DNA from 2 places in the Pseudomonas frigoris genome. Region 1 is predicted to be linked to the other one. Evidence: riboswitches for the same ligand, from Rfam matches in the RefSeq annotation. Region 1 holds a riboswitch; the other holds the start of a gene.
What was found. Region 1 has a riboswitch for cobalamin ahead of ACMXYH_RS18310 (CbtB domain-containing protein). Riboswitches for the same ligand answer to the same signal wherever they lie in the genome.

Region 1 (7,286 bases):
CTGCATCGGATTGGCCAGACGCACGCTGGGGTAATCGTCAGGCAACTGCTGCGCCGCTTCGGCGAGCAGCGCGAGGCTTGAGTCGCCGCTGCACAGGATCACCAACTCGGCGGGGGTTTGTCCAAGGTCGGCAATGTTGTCATCCGACACGAAACCGCCGGGCTGGGTCCTGAGCAGGTGCATGGCTTAAACGCTGAGCGCAGCGCGCAATTGCGCTTCAAGCAGAGTGGCGTCCAGCTCCTGACCGATCAATACCAGACGCGTGGTGCGCGCTTCGTCGGCGCCCCACTGACGGTCGAAGTGCTTGTCAAAACGAGTGCCCACGCCCTGGATCAGCAGGCGCATCGGCTTGTTCGGGATCGCCGCGAAACCCTTGACGCGCAGAATGCCGTGCTGGACCACCAGTTGGGTCAGCGCGTCCAGCAGCAGGCTTTCGTCGGCTTGCGGCAGTTCGATGGAGATGGAGTCGAAGGCATCGTGGTCATGCTCATCGTGATGGCCGTCTTCACCTTCATGGTGGTGATCGTGATGGCTGTGACGGCTGTCGATGTGTTCTTCAGAACCGGCGCCGAGGCCGATCAGCACATCCAGTGGCACGCGACCGCTGCTGGCTTCGATGACTTTCACCGCTGGCGGCAGTTCTTCAGCGACTTCCAAGCGTACACGGGCCAGGTCTTCAGGGCTGATCAGGTCGGCCTTGTTGAGGATCACCAGGTCGGCGCTGGCCAGTTGGTCGGCGAACAGCTCGTGCAGCGGCGATTCGTGGTCCAGGTTCGGGTCGAGTTTACGCTGGGCATCAACCTGGTCCGGGAAAGCCGCGAAGGTACCGGCGGCGACCGCTGGGCTGTCGACCACGGTGATCACCGCGTCAACGGTGCAGGCGCTGCGGATTTCCGGCCATTGGAAGGCTTGTACCAGCGGTTTTGGCAGGGCCAGGCCCGAGGTTTCGATGAGGATGTGGTCAAGGTCGCCGCGACGGGCGACGAGTTCGCGCATCACCGGGAAGAACTCTTCCTGAACGGTGCAGCACAGGCAGCCGTTGGCCAGTTCGTAGACGCGGCCGTTGGCTTCCTCTTCAGTGCAGCCGATGGAGCACTGCTTGAGGATTTCACCGTCGATGCCCAGTTCGCCGAACTCGTTAACGATCACCGCAATGCGACGACCCTGAGCGTTGTCGAGCATGTGCCGCAGCAAGGTGGTTTTGCCCGAGCCGAGGAAGCCGGTAACGATGGTGACGGGGAGTTTGGCCAGTGTTTTCATCGGATGCCCTTTGGCAAGGTGGCGGGCATACGGGACGACAATCGCTGCGACGGATGCGTGCGCGCAAGAGTTCCGCCACCGGATCACCCCGCCCGGTTGTAGTGAGAATCTGTGTCGAGGCAGGTCTCCTGGCTGACGGTTTGCCGGGCTTGTGGGCCTGGCATTCGCTGCGCCTTCCCGCGAACCCGTTGCACAGGGTTTGCAGTGGCGTGGCAGCGAACATCACCGTTCACAGTTGCGGGGGCAGCCGCGGCATCGACCGCGTTCCCTTCTTAGCTTCGACAGACGCCGAAGAACCTCGAAAGCGCAAGGCTACGCATCGTCTTGGGGCGGGTCAATGTCTTGTGGTGTCCGCACCGGCCCTATCGCGAGCAAGCTCGCTCCCACAGGGGAATGCATTTCAAATGTGGGAGCGGGCTTGCTCGCGAAGGGAGCGACTCGATATCCAAGTGAGAACCCTTGCCAATTGACGCCCAACCCCCGCCCATGCTCTCCTACACGCCTTGTTACGGGTGCCCTTCACAGGGTGAAACGGGAAACCGGTGAATCATGTGCTTTACTCTAAAGTCATGTCAGTCCGGTGCTGCCCCCGCAACGGTAAGCGAGCGAAGCGTCAGATCCACTGTGCCAGCAGTTCGGCATGGGAAGGTGATGCTTGCAGGTCAAGGCGAAAGCCAGCGCCCCTCGTGAGCCCGGAGACCGGCCCGCAACACAAAGTGACCATTACGATCACTGAATAACAAACCCGCGGTGGGCGGGCGCTGTTTGAACCTCTGCGTGCCCGACTCGCAGGGGTCTTCCATGCGCTCTATATCACCCGCTGACAGACCAGAGGGAAGCGCCATGTCGATCATCATCAGCAGCACCGGCCACACGACAGCCAGCACCACCAATACCCTGACTCAACGCCTGACCGCCGCCGTGTGTGCGTCGATCCTTGGCGCGTGCCTTGTGTATTTCGCCGGTTTCTCGCACATCGAAGCGGTGCACAACGCCGCGCACGATACCCGCCACAGCTCTGCATTCCCGTGCCATTGAGACCTGCCGACATGATCAAGCGTATTGCGCAAACCGCAGGGTTCACCGGGCTGCTGGCCGCCCTGCTGCTGACCCTGCTGCAAAGCTTCTGGGTGGCTCCGCTGATTTTGCAGGCCGAGACCTACGAAAAATCCGAGCCGGCGGCTGTTGAGGTTCACGAACACGCTGCGGGTGCTGTCGCCGCTCACACCCACGATGCCGAAGCCTGGGAACCGGAAGACGGCTGGCAGCGCGTACTGTCCACCACGGGCGGCAACCTGGTGGTAGCGGTCGGTTTCGCCTTGATGCTCGCTGGCCTCTATACCTTGCGCGCTCCGACCAAAACCTCCCAAGGCCTGCTTTGGGGCCTGGCCGGTTACGCCACGTTCGTGCTGGCACCGACCCTCGGTCTGCCGCCTGAGCTGCCGGGCACTGCCGCAGCTGATTTGGCGCAACGGCAGATCTGGTGGATCGGCACGGCGGCCTCCACCGCGGTCGGCATCGCATTGATCGTGTTCAGCCGTCACTGGCTGATGAAAGTGCTCGGCGTGGCCATTCTGGCCGTGCCTCACGTAATCGGCGCGCCGCAACCGGAGGTGCATTCGATGCTCGCTCCAGAAGCTCTGGAAGCCCAGTTCAAAATCGCTTCGCAGCTGACCAACATGGGATTCTGGCTGGCCCTGGGCCTGATCAGTGCCTGGTTGTTCCGCCGCAAAAGCGATGGTCAATACCACGCATGACTGAGATCAGCACAGCGCCGACTTTAGTGGTCGGCCTGGGCTGCCAGCGCGGCTGCCCTGCCAGCACACTGCGGGCGCTGCTCGATCAGGCGTTACAGGCTCATAAAATCGCACTTCACCAGATCAAGGCCCTGGCCAGCATCGACCTGAAGCGCGAAGAACCTGGCCTGATCGAATTGGCCGAACAGCTTGCGTTACCATTGCAGTACTTCAGCTGCGAACAATTGGCCGTCTATCAAACGCAACTTAGCCATCGTTCAGACATCGCGTTCGAACGCACTGGCTGCTACGGCGTCGCGGAAAGTGCCGCCCTGGCCATGGCCGAACAGTTGGCCCAGGCACCGGCAAAATTGCTGATTTCTCGACAAAAATACGCCCAGGCCACCTTGGCATTGGCCGGCGCCGCCTAAAATCCCCGATAATCCCCGTCTTTGATCATGAGCAATCTTCATCTGAAGCCTTGCCCAGCCCCTTTTTCTCACAGGAACCGACGATGACCGTCTACTTCATTGGCGCAGGTCCCGGCGACCCGGAACTGATCACAGTCAAAGGCCAACGGCTGATTCGCAGCTGCCCGGTGATCATCTATGCCGGCTCCCTGGTGCCCGCCGCCGTGCTGGAAGGCCATCGCGCCGAACAGGTGGTCAACAGCGCCGAACTGCACCTGGAACAGATCATCGAACTGATCAAATCTGCCCACGCCAAGGGCCAGGACGTGGCCCGGGTGCACTCCGGCGACCCGAGTCTTTACGGTGCTATTGGCGAGCAGATCCGCTACCTGCGCGAACTCGACATCCCGTTTGAAATCATTCCCGGCGTCACGGCCACGGCGGCCTGCGCGGCACTGTTGGGCGCGGAACTGACGTTACCGGACGTGTCGCAAAGCGTGATCCTGACCCGCTACGCAGACAAGACCGCGATGCCCGCCGGCGAAGGGCTCGGCAGCCTGGCGCAGCACGGGGCGACTATGGCGATCCATCTGGGGGTCAATCATCTGAAGAAGATCCTGGACGAGTTGCTGCCGCATTACGGCGCGGACTGCCCGATCGCGGTGATTCACCGGGCGACCTGGCCGGATCAGGATTGGGTGGTGGGGACGTTGGCGGATATTGCCGAGAAGGTTGAGGCCAAGGGATTTCGGCGCACGGCGTTGATTTTGGTGGGCCGGGTTTTGGGCAGTGATCACTTCAGTGAGTCATCGCTGTATCGTGCCGGACATGCACATCTGTATCGCCCATAAGATCAAAAGATCGCAGCCTTCGGCAGCTCCTACATGGGATGCGTACACCTGTAGGAGCTGCCGAAGGCTGCGATCTTTAAAGACTTCACCCATAAAAAAACGGCACTCACGGGTGCCGTTTTTTTATGTCTGCAGCGAACACCTTACTTAGTAGTAGGCGTTTTCTTTCTGCGTGTGGTCGGTGACGTCACGAACACCCTTGAGCTCGGGAATGCGCTCGAGCAAGGTGCGCTCGATGCCTTCGCGCAAGGTGACGTCTGCCTGGCCGCAGCCCTGGCAACCGCCGCCGAACTTCAGCACGGCGATGCCATCTTCGACCACATCGATCAGGCTGACCTGACCGCCGTGGCTGGCCAGCCCCGGGTTGATCTCGGTTTGCAGGTAATAGTTGATACGCTCATTGACCGGACTGTCGGCGCTGACCATCGGTACTTTGGCGTTTGGCGCCTTGATGGTGAGCTGGCCGCCCATACGGTCGGTGGCGTAGTCGACTACCGCATCGTCCAGGAAAGCTTCGCTGAACGAGTCGATGTAAGCGGTGAAGCTTTTGAGCCCCAGCGCCGTGTCTTCAGGTTTTTCTTCGCCCGGCTTGCAGTAGGCAATGCAGGTTTCGGCGTACTGGGTGCCAGGCTGGGTGATAAAGACGCGGATGCCGATGCCTGGGGTGTTCTGCTTGGAGAGCAGATCAGCCAGATAATCGTGGGCGGCGTCGGTAATGGTAATAGCGGTCATGGAAACTCCTCGCAGGCTTGGGCGCAGTTTACGCCAATCATCGCGCCGTACAAAGTCCTAGTATTTTTGTCGGGAAAGAGCTGGGACTGCCTCGATAGCCAATTCGCCGTCAATTCGGCCTTTAAGCCACCGATAGCTGCATTTTTCCACCCATTCGTAACTTGCCCACGAGCCCAGACCGATTGTCGCGGCGCAAACGGCGAACATCACGTAGGGATTGATGCCATAACGCTGTGCGACAAAACCACCCGCAGACAGTACCAACACATGCATCAGGTACACCGAGTAGGAGCAATCGCCCAGCAGTTTGAGCACCCGGCTGTTCTCGACAAAGCGCTCCAACGCCATGCACGCCATCACCAGCACCGCGCTCGGCAGCCCCCAGGCCAGCAACCGTGGCTGCGGCGCCAGGTGATAAATCGCCAGCAACGCGCCGCCAATGCCCAACAACGGTAGCCAGAACCCGGGCCTGATCCAGCCGCGACGGTAGATCATGCCAATGGCGATCCCCAGCAAGAATTCATAAACAATGTCCGAGCGGTAGAACTCGCTGATCCAGCCGTAGCCGGTCCAGGCCTGACACACCGCAAACAGCAGCGCCGCGACGATCAGCAGCCGAACCTGCAAGCGGAACAGCAGCGCCCAGGCAAACAGCACGTAGAAGAGCATTTCGTAGTTTAGGGTCCAGCCGACGTTGAGCGTCGGATAAATCCCGTAGCCGCCGGGGTTTTCAGTAGGAATGAACAACAGCGACAACAGGAAATGCGACCAGTCGACTGTCTGATCCGGCAGAACCGGCTGAGCGAACACCACCAGCAGCGCCATCAGCACCGTATACAGCCAGTACGCCGGAACGATGCGGAACAGCCGATACAGCAGAAAGCGCCCCGGCGGCAGTGATTTGCCCTCGGTGGACAGGAAAATCACCAGCCCACTGATGACGAAGAAGATGTCGACACCCACCGCGCCCTTGTCGATGAACATCTGCCCCACCGGCCCACGGGCCTGGAAGTCGAAGAATATCTGCATGAAATGGTGGCAGACCACCGTCCAGGCCGCGAGCGCGCGCAGTGCCTGTATTGAAATCAACATCGACGGCCCTCCCGATCGCATTCCCCCAAATCACCACAGATCCCCTGTGGGAGCGGGCTTGCTCGCGAAGGCGGTGTGTCAGTCGACATCAATATTGACTGATATACCGCCTTCGCGAGCAAGCCCGCTCCCACATTGGATTGGCGGTGCCCTAAAGATCCGACACCGGCCAACAGTCAAAGGTCGATCAAAGATTCTCGTACCGGTTCATGTCCAGCACGCCCTCTTCCACCGGTTCGGTCTCATGGACGTACCGACTCAGGTCATGGAAGTAGAACCAGAACTGCGGATGGCTGCGACGAATCCCCCAGCGCTCGACGATTTTTTCGAAGCGATTGGCGTCCTTGGCGTATTCCATCTCGTCCACGAACTCAGGCACTTGCTCGGCCGGGATGTTGAACATGAAGTTCGGATAGCTGCTGAGCACGCCCGGATAAATAGTCACGGTGTCGAGCCCAGGCTGATACCGCAGGGATTCGCCGAGCAGGAACGCGACGTTACTGTGCGCGCGGTTGCGCAGCAGGCTGTAAACCTCGCGCTTGCCGCTCGCGGTTTCGATGCGCAGCAGGGTCGCTTCCGGCAACTGATCGATAACCTTCAGCCCGGCTGCCGGACGCGAAGTCAGGCGACTCAACGCCTGCTCGGCGCTCTGCAAGGCCGGGTCGATGTTCGGCCGCGAGCAATAAGCGCCGTCACAACGGTTGATCGGATCAGGCTTGGCGTTGAGGTCGCCGTAACGGGTGAGCAACTGCATGGCGAAATCGCGTTTCGGGTCCTTTTCGTCCAGTACCAGCGCCGTCTCTTTGTCGTTATCGATGGACTCGTAGTCCAGCCACATCTTGAATTTGCCGCTGCTCTGGTACCAATCGTCGAGGTAATCGTCCCGCGAATCGGCCGGCATCAGGCGCAGGAAGTTCTGCTCGGCACCGTTGCGGATCAGGTCGAAGTACAACCGGGTTTGCGCCTGATGGGAGACATTGCCGAACACGTCGAAGTTGACCGCCAACTGGTAATACGTGCGTTCCAGCAGCGGGAAGTCGAACAGCCACATCGTTTGCGGCACGTCACCGATCAGGCCCTTGTTCACCGAGGCACTGTCAAAATGCCGGAAAATGGTCAGCAAAGCGTTATCGTTGCCGGCCCATAAGGTCGACCAGCTCGGGGCTGGCGCATCGGCGTAACTGTCACGGCGCAGCGCTTCGTAC
Region 2 (7,286 bases), 1.1 Mb from region 1:
CCTTCACCATTGAAACGTTGCTCGATGCGGTCGGCAAAACGGCCGAAAGCCACCAGCGGATGCCAGCGTTTGGGTTCACCCAGCAGCGCATCCAGCGCAACCGCGGCAACACTCAACAACGCCACACTCATTGACTCACTCCCCAATAATTTTCATACAGCAGCTCACTGAGCGGACGCGCCTGCGCCCAGCCTTCGAGTACCAGCATCGGCGCCGGATAGAATTCCTTGACCGGGCCGAGACAAAGAACGGCCAACGGCTTGGCTCCGGCGGGCAACCCCAGCAAGTCCGCCAGCGCTTGCGGCTCGAACAGCGAGACCCAGCCCATGCCCAATCCTTCAGCGCGGGAGGCCAGCCAGAGGTTCTGGATCGCGCAGGACAACGAGGCCATGTCCATTTCCGGCATCGTGCGACGGCCGAAGATGTGACGCTCGCGATCATCCATCAGCGCAGCAACCAGCACTTCGGCGCAGTCGTTGATGCCTTCGACTTTCAGCTTCATGAATTCGTCGGTGCGCTCGCCGAGGGCTTCGGCGGTGCGGATGCGTTCTTCTTCCACCAGTGACTGGATCTTGCCGCGCAGGGCTCGATCACTGATGCGGATGAACCGCCAAGGCTGCATCAGGCCGACACTCGGCGCCTGATGCGCGGCTTCGAGCAGGCGCCGCAGTAACTCGGGCTCGACCGTGCCACCGCTGAAATGACGCATGTCACGGCGTTCGCCGATGGCTCGGTAGACCGCCGCGCGCTCAGCTTCGGAGAAGGCGTTGTCAGTCATGGCCTCTTCGCGAGCAAGCCCGCTCCCACATTAGAAAGTGTGTTGCCTGAAGAAACGCGGTCCAATGTGGGAGCGGCGGTGCGACGATTCGACTTGCTCGCGAAGGCGGCTTGAAGGTCAGGCACAAACAGCGCGGCAATCGCCGATGGATTGGACGGGAAATAGAAATGCACATAAGAAGCCGTCATCCGCCCTTCGCGGTAAACCGCCTCTGCCCCGCGCCCACCGTTTGGGCTCAAGCCACGAGCAATAGGTTCAAGCTCGGTACTGGTCAGCGAGTGGTGATAGGTGTGCCCGCGCAGCGAACCTTCCGGCAACTCGACTGCCTGCAACGCCAACGCGGCCAGACGCTTTTGCATCACCGCATCACCGGCCAGCAAGCCGACTAATTCAGCGCGAGTGCCCTCGACATCGGTCAGCGAATCGAGCAGATAGAGCATGCCACCACACTCGGCCAACATCGGTTTCCCCGCCGCATGGTGAGCGCGGATTGCGGCCAGCATCGTGGTGTTCTGTGACAGCGCCACATGGTGCAATTCGGGATAACCGCCCGGCAGATAGAGGCTATCTACCTCCGGCAAACCGGCGTCGCGGATCGGCGAGAAAAACAGCAGCTCGGCGCCCATGGCTCGCAGCAAATCCAGGCTCGCGCCGTAGGTGAAGGCAAACGCTTCGTCACGGGCCACGGCAATTCGAACGCCGGCCAACAGAGGCTCGACAGCGATCACATCAGGAGCGGCGAATTCCACTGCTGGTGGCAGCGCGACCTCGCAGCTGCTGGCCAGTGCATCGGCCGCCGCATCGAGGCGCAGGTCGAGATCGTTCAACTCACTGGCCTGAACCAGACCCAAATGGCGACTCGGCAATTCGATCCCCGTTTCCCGGGACAAGGCGCCGTACCAGCGCAAGCCTTCAGTCAGGCTGCCTTCGAGCAATTGCGCGTGCCGCAACGTGCCAACACGATTGGCCAACACACCGGCAAACGGCAGGTCCGGCTGATAACGCGCCAGCCCCAAGGCCAGTGCGCCAAAGGTCTGGGCCATGGCAGTGCCATCGATCACACCGAGCACCGGCACACCGAAGTGTCGCGCCAGATCAGCGCTGGACGGCGTACCGTCGAACAGTCCCATGACGCCTTCGATGAGGATCAGATCGGCTTCGCCGGCGGCCTCCCACAATAGTCGACGACTTTCCTGCTCGCCGACCATCCACATGTCCAGTTGATACACCGGCGCACCGCTGGCGCGCTCGAGAATCATCGGGTCCAGAAAGTCCGGGCCGCATTTGAATACGCGCACCTTGCGCCCCTGATTGCGATGCAAACGGGCCAGCGCGGCGGTGACGGTGGTCTTGCCCTGACCGGAGGCCGGCGCGGCAATCAATACCGCCGGGCAATGACGTGGTTGACTCACAATTCGACGCCTTTTTGCGCTTTGATCCCGGCCTGGAATGCGTGCTTGATCACGCCCATTTCGGTGACGGTGTCGGCCAGTTCGATCATCTCCGGCTTGGCGCCGCGACCGGTCACCACCACATGCTGCATCGGCGGACGGGCCTGCAAGTCGCTGAGCACTTGATCGAGGTCCAGATAACCGTGCTTGAGCGCGATGTTCAATTCATCCAGCACCACCAGGCCGATCGACGGGTCACGCAGCAATTCGCGCGACACCGCCCACGCGGCTTCGGCGGCGGCGATGTCTCGCTGGCGATCCTGGGTTTCCCAGGTGAAGCCCTCGCCCATCACATGAAAACGCACCTGTTCCGGAAAGCGCCGAAAGAACAGTTCTTCGCCGGTGCTGCTGCGCCCCTTGATGAACTGCACCACGCCACACTGCATGCCGTGGCCCATGGACCGGGCGAGCATGCCGAAGGCCGAGCTGCTTTTGCCTTTGCCGTTGCCGGTCAGCACCAGCAGCAGGCCACATTCATTCGGGGAATTGGCGATGCGTTCGTCGATCACGGCTTTTTTGCGCAGCATGCGCGCCAGATGACGTTCGTCACGATCGGGGGTATCAGTCATGGGGGAGCTCTCCGTTGAGGCTGGATAACGGCGGGCAGGCACAAGAATAGACGGCAAGAAGCCTGGCATCGCCCACCGTGATGCCGCTGGATGGATCAGGCCGGTCTCCGGGCTCATGAGCGGCATTTTTTGCCTGACTGCGCGCCTTCCCATGTCATACGACACAGTGGCTCAAGGCGCAGCCTTCACTCATTTACCGTTGCGGGGGCAGCGCCGGGATCATGGCTCTTCGTCGCGTGAAGAGAGTCACTCACCGGCTTCCCTGTTTCACTCTGTCGACCAAGGTCACAGAGCACCTGAAACAAGCCGCGAAGGTTAGAGGGTTGGGGATGGAGCGTCAATTGAAGACGGGCGGCCTGCGAGCGAATAACTGCCGTCGATCAATTATCTGGCGCCAATCTTGTGCCACACTCTCAGCAGTGATATCAAAGAGCCACAATCTCACAACACAATAACAAGGGTGAGCCACATGCAAGGCATGATCATCAGCAATCCGAAGCTGGAATTCCTGCGCCCGGTGCTGGAACGCTGGTTTGACTGTATCGACCGCTACAACGCCGTGCGCGGCGATAACGACACGCCTTACTGGTTCGACGAAAAAGCCAACCTGAGCCTGCTGTCCGCCGCGGCCTGGATGGCGGAAATGGTCACGCTGCAACAAACACCGACCCGTAAACAGACCGAAGAAGGCGAACGCAATGGCCGCGCCGACCTGTTTATCGCGACCAGCGAAGAACGCGCTTACCTTCAGGCGACCCAGCGCTGGCCACGCGTCAACAGCCTGAACCTGACTCAAGCGTTGCAAGACATCACCAGTGACGCCAAACGCATCAGCTACGCCAGCGACCTGAAACTCGGCTGCCTGTTCGTTGCGCCGCAAAAAGCCCAACAAAGCGCCACCCCGGAAGAGCTCCAGGACATGGTCGACGACCTGCAAAAGGAACACACCTGCGCGGTGGCCTGGTACTTCCCCTATGCCTATCGCAAGTTGCGCAACGATGCCGGCAACTATCACCCCGGCATTGCCGTGCTGTTCAAGGAAGCCCGCGGCTGACCGGTTGAACCATCGCGCATTTGCGCTTCTCTATTGATTAGGTCAATGCATTCATAGGGAAGATCAGCATGCGCAAGCCCCCGCTCGTTCTCGTCATCGTGCTCGCCGGAGGGCTTGCCGCCTGTGGTGAAACCTCCAGGCTGCAAGTCTCCGACGGCACCGGCCCGTCACCCAAGCTGCCAGAACCAAACAAAACCCTGATCCCGACAGTGAACATCGCCCCGGCGATTGGCTGGCCGAACGGCGCGAAGCCTATCGCCGCGACAGGGACTCAGGTGGCGGCGTTTGCCGAAGGTCTCGATCACCCGCGCTGGCTTTACGTATTGCCTAACGGCGACGTGCTGGTGGCCGAAACCAACGCACCCCCCAAACCCGATGACGGCAAAGGCATTCGTGGCTGGGTCATGGGCAAAGTCATGGACCGTGCCGGCGCCAAAGTACCGAGCCCGAATCGCATCACGCTGCTGCGGGACAAGGACCACGACGGCATCGCCGAAACCCGTACGGTGTTCCTGGAAAACCTCAACTCGCCCTTCGGTATGACCCTGGTCGGCAATGACCTCTACGTCGCCGACACGGACCGCTTGCTGCGTTTCCACTATGAAAACGGCGAGACGGCGATCAAGTCGCAGCCTATGAAGGTGATCGACCTGCCGGGCGGTACGCTGAATCACCACTGGACCAAAAACGTCATCGCCAGCAAGGACGGCAGCAAGCTGTACGTCACCGTAGGCTCCAACAGCAACGTGGCCGAAAACGGCATGGACAAGGAAGAAGGTCGGGCAGCGATCTGGGAAGTGGATCGCGCCACCGGCAACCATCGGATCTTTGCCTCGGGGATTCGTAATCCAAACGGGCTAGCCTGGGAACCTCGGAGCGGCGCATTGTGGACAGCGGTCAACGAACGTGACGAGATCGGCAGCGATCTGGTGCCGGACTACATCACGTCAGTGAAGGACGGCGGGTTCTATGGCTGGCCTTACAGTTATTACGGTCAGCACGTCGACATCCGCGTCGAACCGCAAAACCCCGACCTGGTGGCCACGGCCATTGCTCCGGACTACGCGGTCGGCCCGCATACCGCCTCGTTGGGCCTGACGTTCGCTGAAGGCAACAGACTGCCGGCGCAGTTCAAGGAAGGGGCGTTCGTCGGCCAGCACGGTTCGTGGAACCGTAAACCGCACAGTGGCTATAAAGTGATTTTCGTACCGTTCGCGGGAGGCAAACCGACTGGGCAACCGGTCGATGTGCTCACAGGTTTCCTCAACGCAGATGAGAAAGCCATGGGCCGGCCAGTGGGCGTGGTGATTGACCAGCAGGGTGATTTGTTGGTGGCGGATGACGTGGGCAACAAGGTGTGGCGCGTGTCAGCGGCTAAATAACGTTATTACTACAAAACGCATAACCCTGTGGGAGCGGGCTTGCTCGCGAAGAGGCCATAACATTCAGCATCTCTTTTGTCTGTTACACCGTCTTCGCGAGCAAGCCCGCTCCCACATTAGATCGGTTCAGCGCCTACCTTTTGCGGCACAGCGTTAAACCATCGCCTATTGGCAACAACGACAGGTCAACACGCGAGTCATCCTTCAAGGCACGATTGAGTGCCTGGATGGCTCGGGTGTCTTCGCTCTCGGGATTGTCCTCAAGCACCCGGCCACTCCACAGCGTGTTATCAAACACCGCCAGACCGCCGACGCGCAGCAGACGTAATGCGTGCTCCAGATAGCGTGGGTAGTTGGCTTTGTCGGCATCGATGAAGATCAGGTCGAATGGCACTTGCTGATCCAGCTGAGCCAGGGTTTCCAGCGCGGGCGCCAGACGCAGATCGATCCGCTCGGCAAGCCCCGCCTCCTGCCAGTAACGGCGCGCGATGGCGTTGTAGTCGCCGGGAATGTCACAGCAGATCAGCGAACCGTCATCCGGCAATGCAGCCGCCATGCACAACGCGCTGTAACCGGTAAAGGTGCCCACTTCCAGCAGACGCTTGGCGCCGGTGAGCTTCACCAATAGCGCGAGGAACTGACCTTGCTCGGGCGCCACCTGCCAGCGAGCCATGGGCAGCGCCTGGGTTTCGTCACGCAAACGCTTGAGCAGCGGCGTTTCGCGCAGGGAAACGTCGAGCACGTATTGATACAGGGAATCGTCGAGATTGAGTGTGCGAGCGGTCATGACAACCTCTGCCATTTAGGGGTTGCGTGCCAAGTGCTCAGGTTGCAAGACGCGCTTGGCACTCAGATAGGCTTTCTGCCAGTAAGCTTTGGACAAGCTGTCGAGCTTCACCGTGCCGCCGGTGGCGGGCGCATGGACGAAGCGACCTTCGCCGACGTAGATCCCGGCGTGGCTGACCTGAGAACCGCCATTGGTGGCGAAGAAGATCAGGTCACCGGTTTGCAGACCTTCCTTGCCCACGCTGGCCGCCTGCATGCTGATCATCTCGCGCGTGGTACGCGGCAGGGAAATGCCGGCGACGTCACGGTAGACATAACCGATCAGCCCGCTGCAATCGAAACCCGAATCCGGCGTGTTGCCACCCCAGCGATACGGTGTGCCCACCAGGCCGAGCGCGCGGAACAATACGTCTTCTGCCTCAGGGGAGAATGCTTGGGAGGAACTGAAAATAATGGGAGCGCGAACCACCGGCGCAGGAGGCGGTGTACGGCTGGCGCAGGCGCTGAGCAGCGCGGCGAAGAACATGATTGCGAGGCGGGCCGACGTCGACATATGCAGAGCATCCTGATCTGGCTGCGGCTTTTTCTGCAGGGGGCGCAGAAAAGAAAACCGCCTGCGCAGGACGCAGGCGGTTTGCCATCAATAATAGATCAGGATTCTAGCGGCTACGCGGCAAACTTCAAGTAAGACTTTAAGTTCACCTTACAAAATGTCCGCTTACTTGCGAGCCGTGACGATCGTCGGGGCTGCAGTCGGCGCCATCGCCAGTGCGCGCTTGGCTTCGATGAAGGTCTTGCTCCAGTAGCTGTCGCCCAGGCTATCGATCCGGACACCACCGCTTTTGCGGCTGCTGGAATGGATGAACTGGTTGTCACCCAGGTAGATCCCGGCGTGACTGACGCGGCCGCGACGGCCATTGGTGGCGAAAAACAGCAAATCGCCCGGCTCCAGTTTGCTGCGAGAAACCAGCGGAGCGTCGACGTTGATCATTTCTCGAGTGGAGCGTGGCAGGTTCAGGCCGGCTTCTTCACGAAACAGGTAACCGATGAAGCCGCTGCAATCAAAGCCAGCTTCGGAGGTGCCGCCGAAACGGTAACGGGTACCGATCAGGGACATGCCGCGTTCGAGGATGCTGTCGGCCAGAACCGGAAGCTGGTAGGACTTGCCGCCGGCGAAGTCTGCCAGTTCTTTTTCGGTGGCCGCTTCTTCTTGAAAAAGAGCTTGCTGATAAAGAGCAGAAGACTGGGCGGTTGCAGAATTTTTAA

Region 2: it holds a riboswitch for cobalamin, as region 1 does, so the genes downstream of both, cobO (cob(I)yrinic acid a,c-diamide adenosyltransferase) here and ACMXYH_RS18310 (CbtB domain-containing protein) in region 1, are expected to answer to the same signal.

Annotation. Positions count from the first base shown of each region.
Region 1 is NZ_CP180479.1:4,002,859-4,010,144, forward strand. Features, by position in the region: gene cobN (cobaltochelatase subunit CobN) at 1-183, opposite strand, end outside; gene cobW (cobalamin biosynthesis protein CobW) at 187-1,260, opposite strand; cobalamin riboswitch at 1,362-1,576, opposite strand; cobalamin riboswitch at 1,754-1,982, shown strand; gene ACMXYH_RS18310 (CbtB domain-containing protein) at 2,104-2,298, shown strand; gene ACMXYH_RS18315 (CbtA family protein) at 2,310-3,017, shown strand; gene ACMXYH_RS18320 (cobalamin biosynthesis protein) at 3,014-3,427, shown strand; gene cobM (precorrin-4 C(11)-methyltransferase) at 3,511-4,257, shown strand; gene nfuA (Fe-S biogenesis protein NfuA) at 4,405-4,989, opposite strand; gene ACMXYH_RS18335 (acyltransferase family protein) at 5,047-6,081, opposite strand; gene ACMXYH_RS18340 (fatty acid cis/trans isomerase) at 6,269-7,286, opposite strand, start outside.
Region 2 is NZ_CP180479.1:5,142,049-5,149,334, forward strand. Features, by position in the region: gene cbiB (adenosylcobinamide-phosphate synthase CbiB) at 1-131, opposite strand, end outside; gene bluB (5,6-dimethylbenzimidazole synthase) at 128-778, opposite strand; gene ACMXYH_RS23600 (cobyrinate a,c-diamide synthase) at 775-2,190, opposite strand; gene cobO (cob(I)yrinic acid a,c-diamide adenosyltransferase) at 2,187-2,798, opposite strand; cobalamin riboswitch at 2,880-3,113, opposite strand; gene ACMXYH_RS23610 (hypothetical protein) at 3,268-3,852, shown strand; gene ACMXYH_RS23615 (PQQ-dependent sugar dehydrogenase) at 3,921-5,234, shown strand; gene ACMXYH_RS23620 (O-methyltransferase) at 5,368-6,021, opposite strand; gene ACMXYH_RS23625 (C40 family peptidase) at 6,037-6,573, opposite strand; gene ACMXYH_RS23630 (C40 family peptidase) at 6,739-7,286, opposite strand, start outside.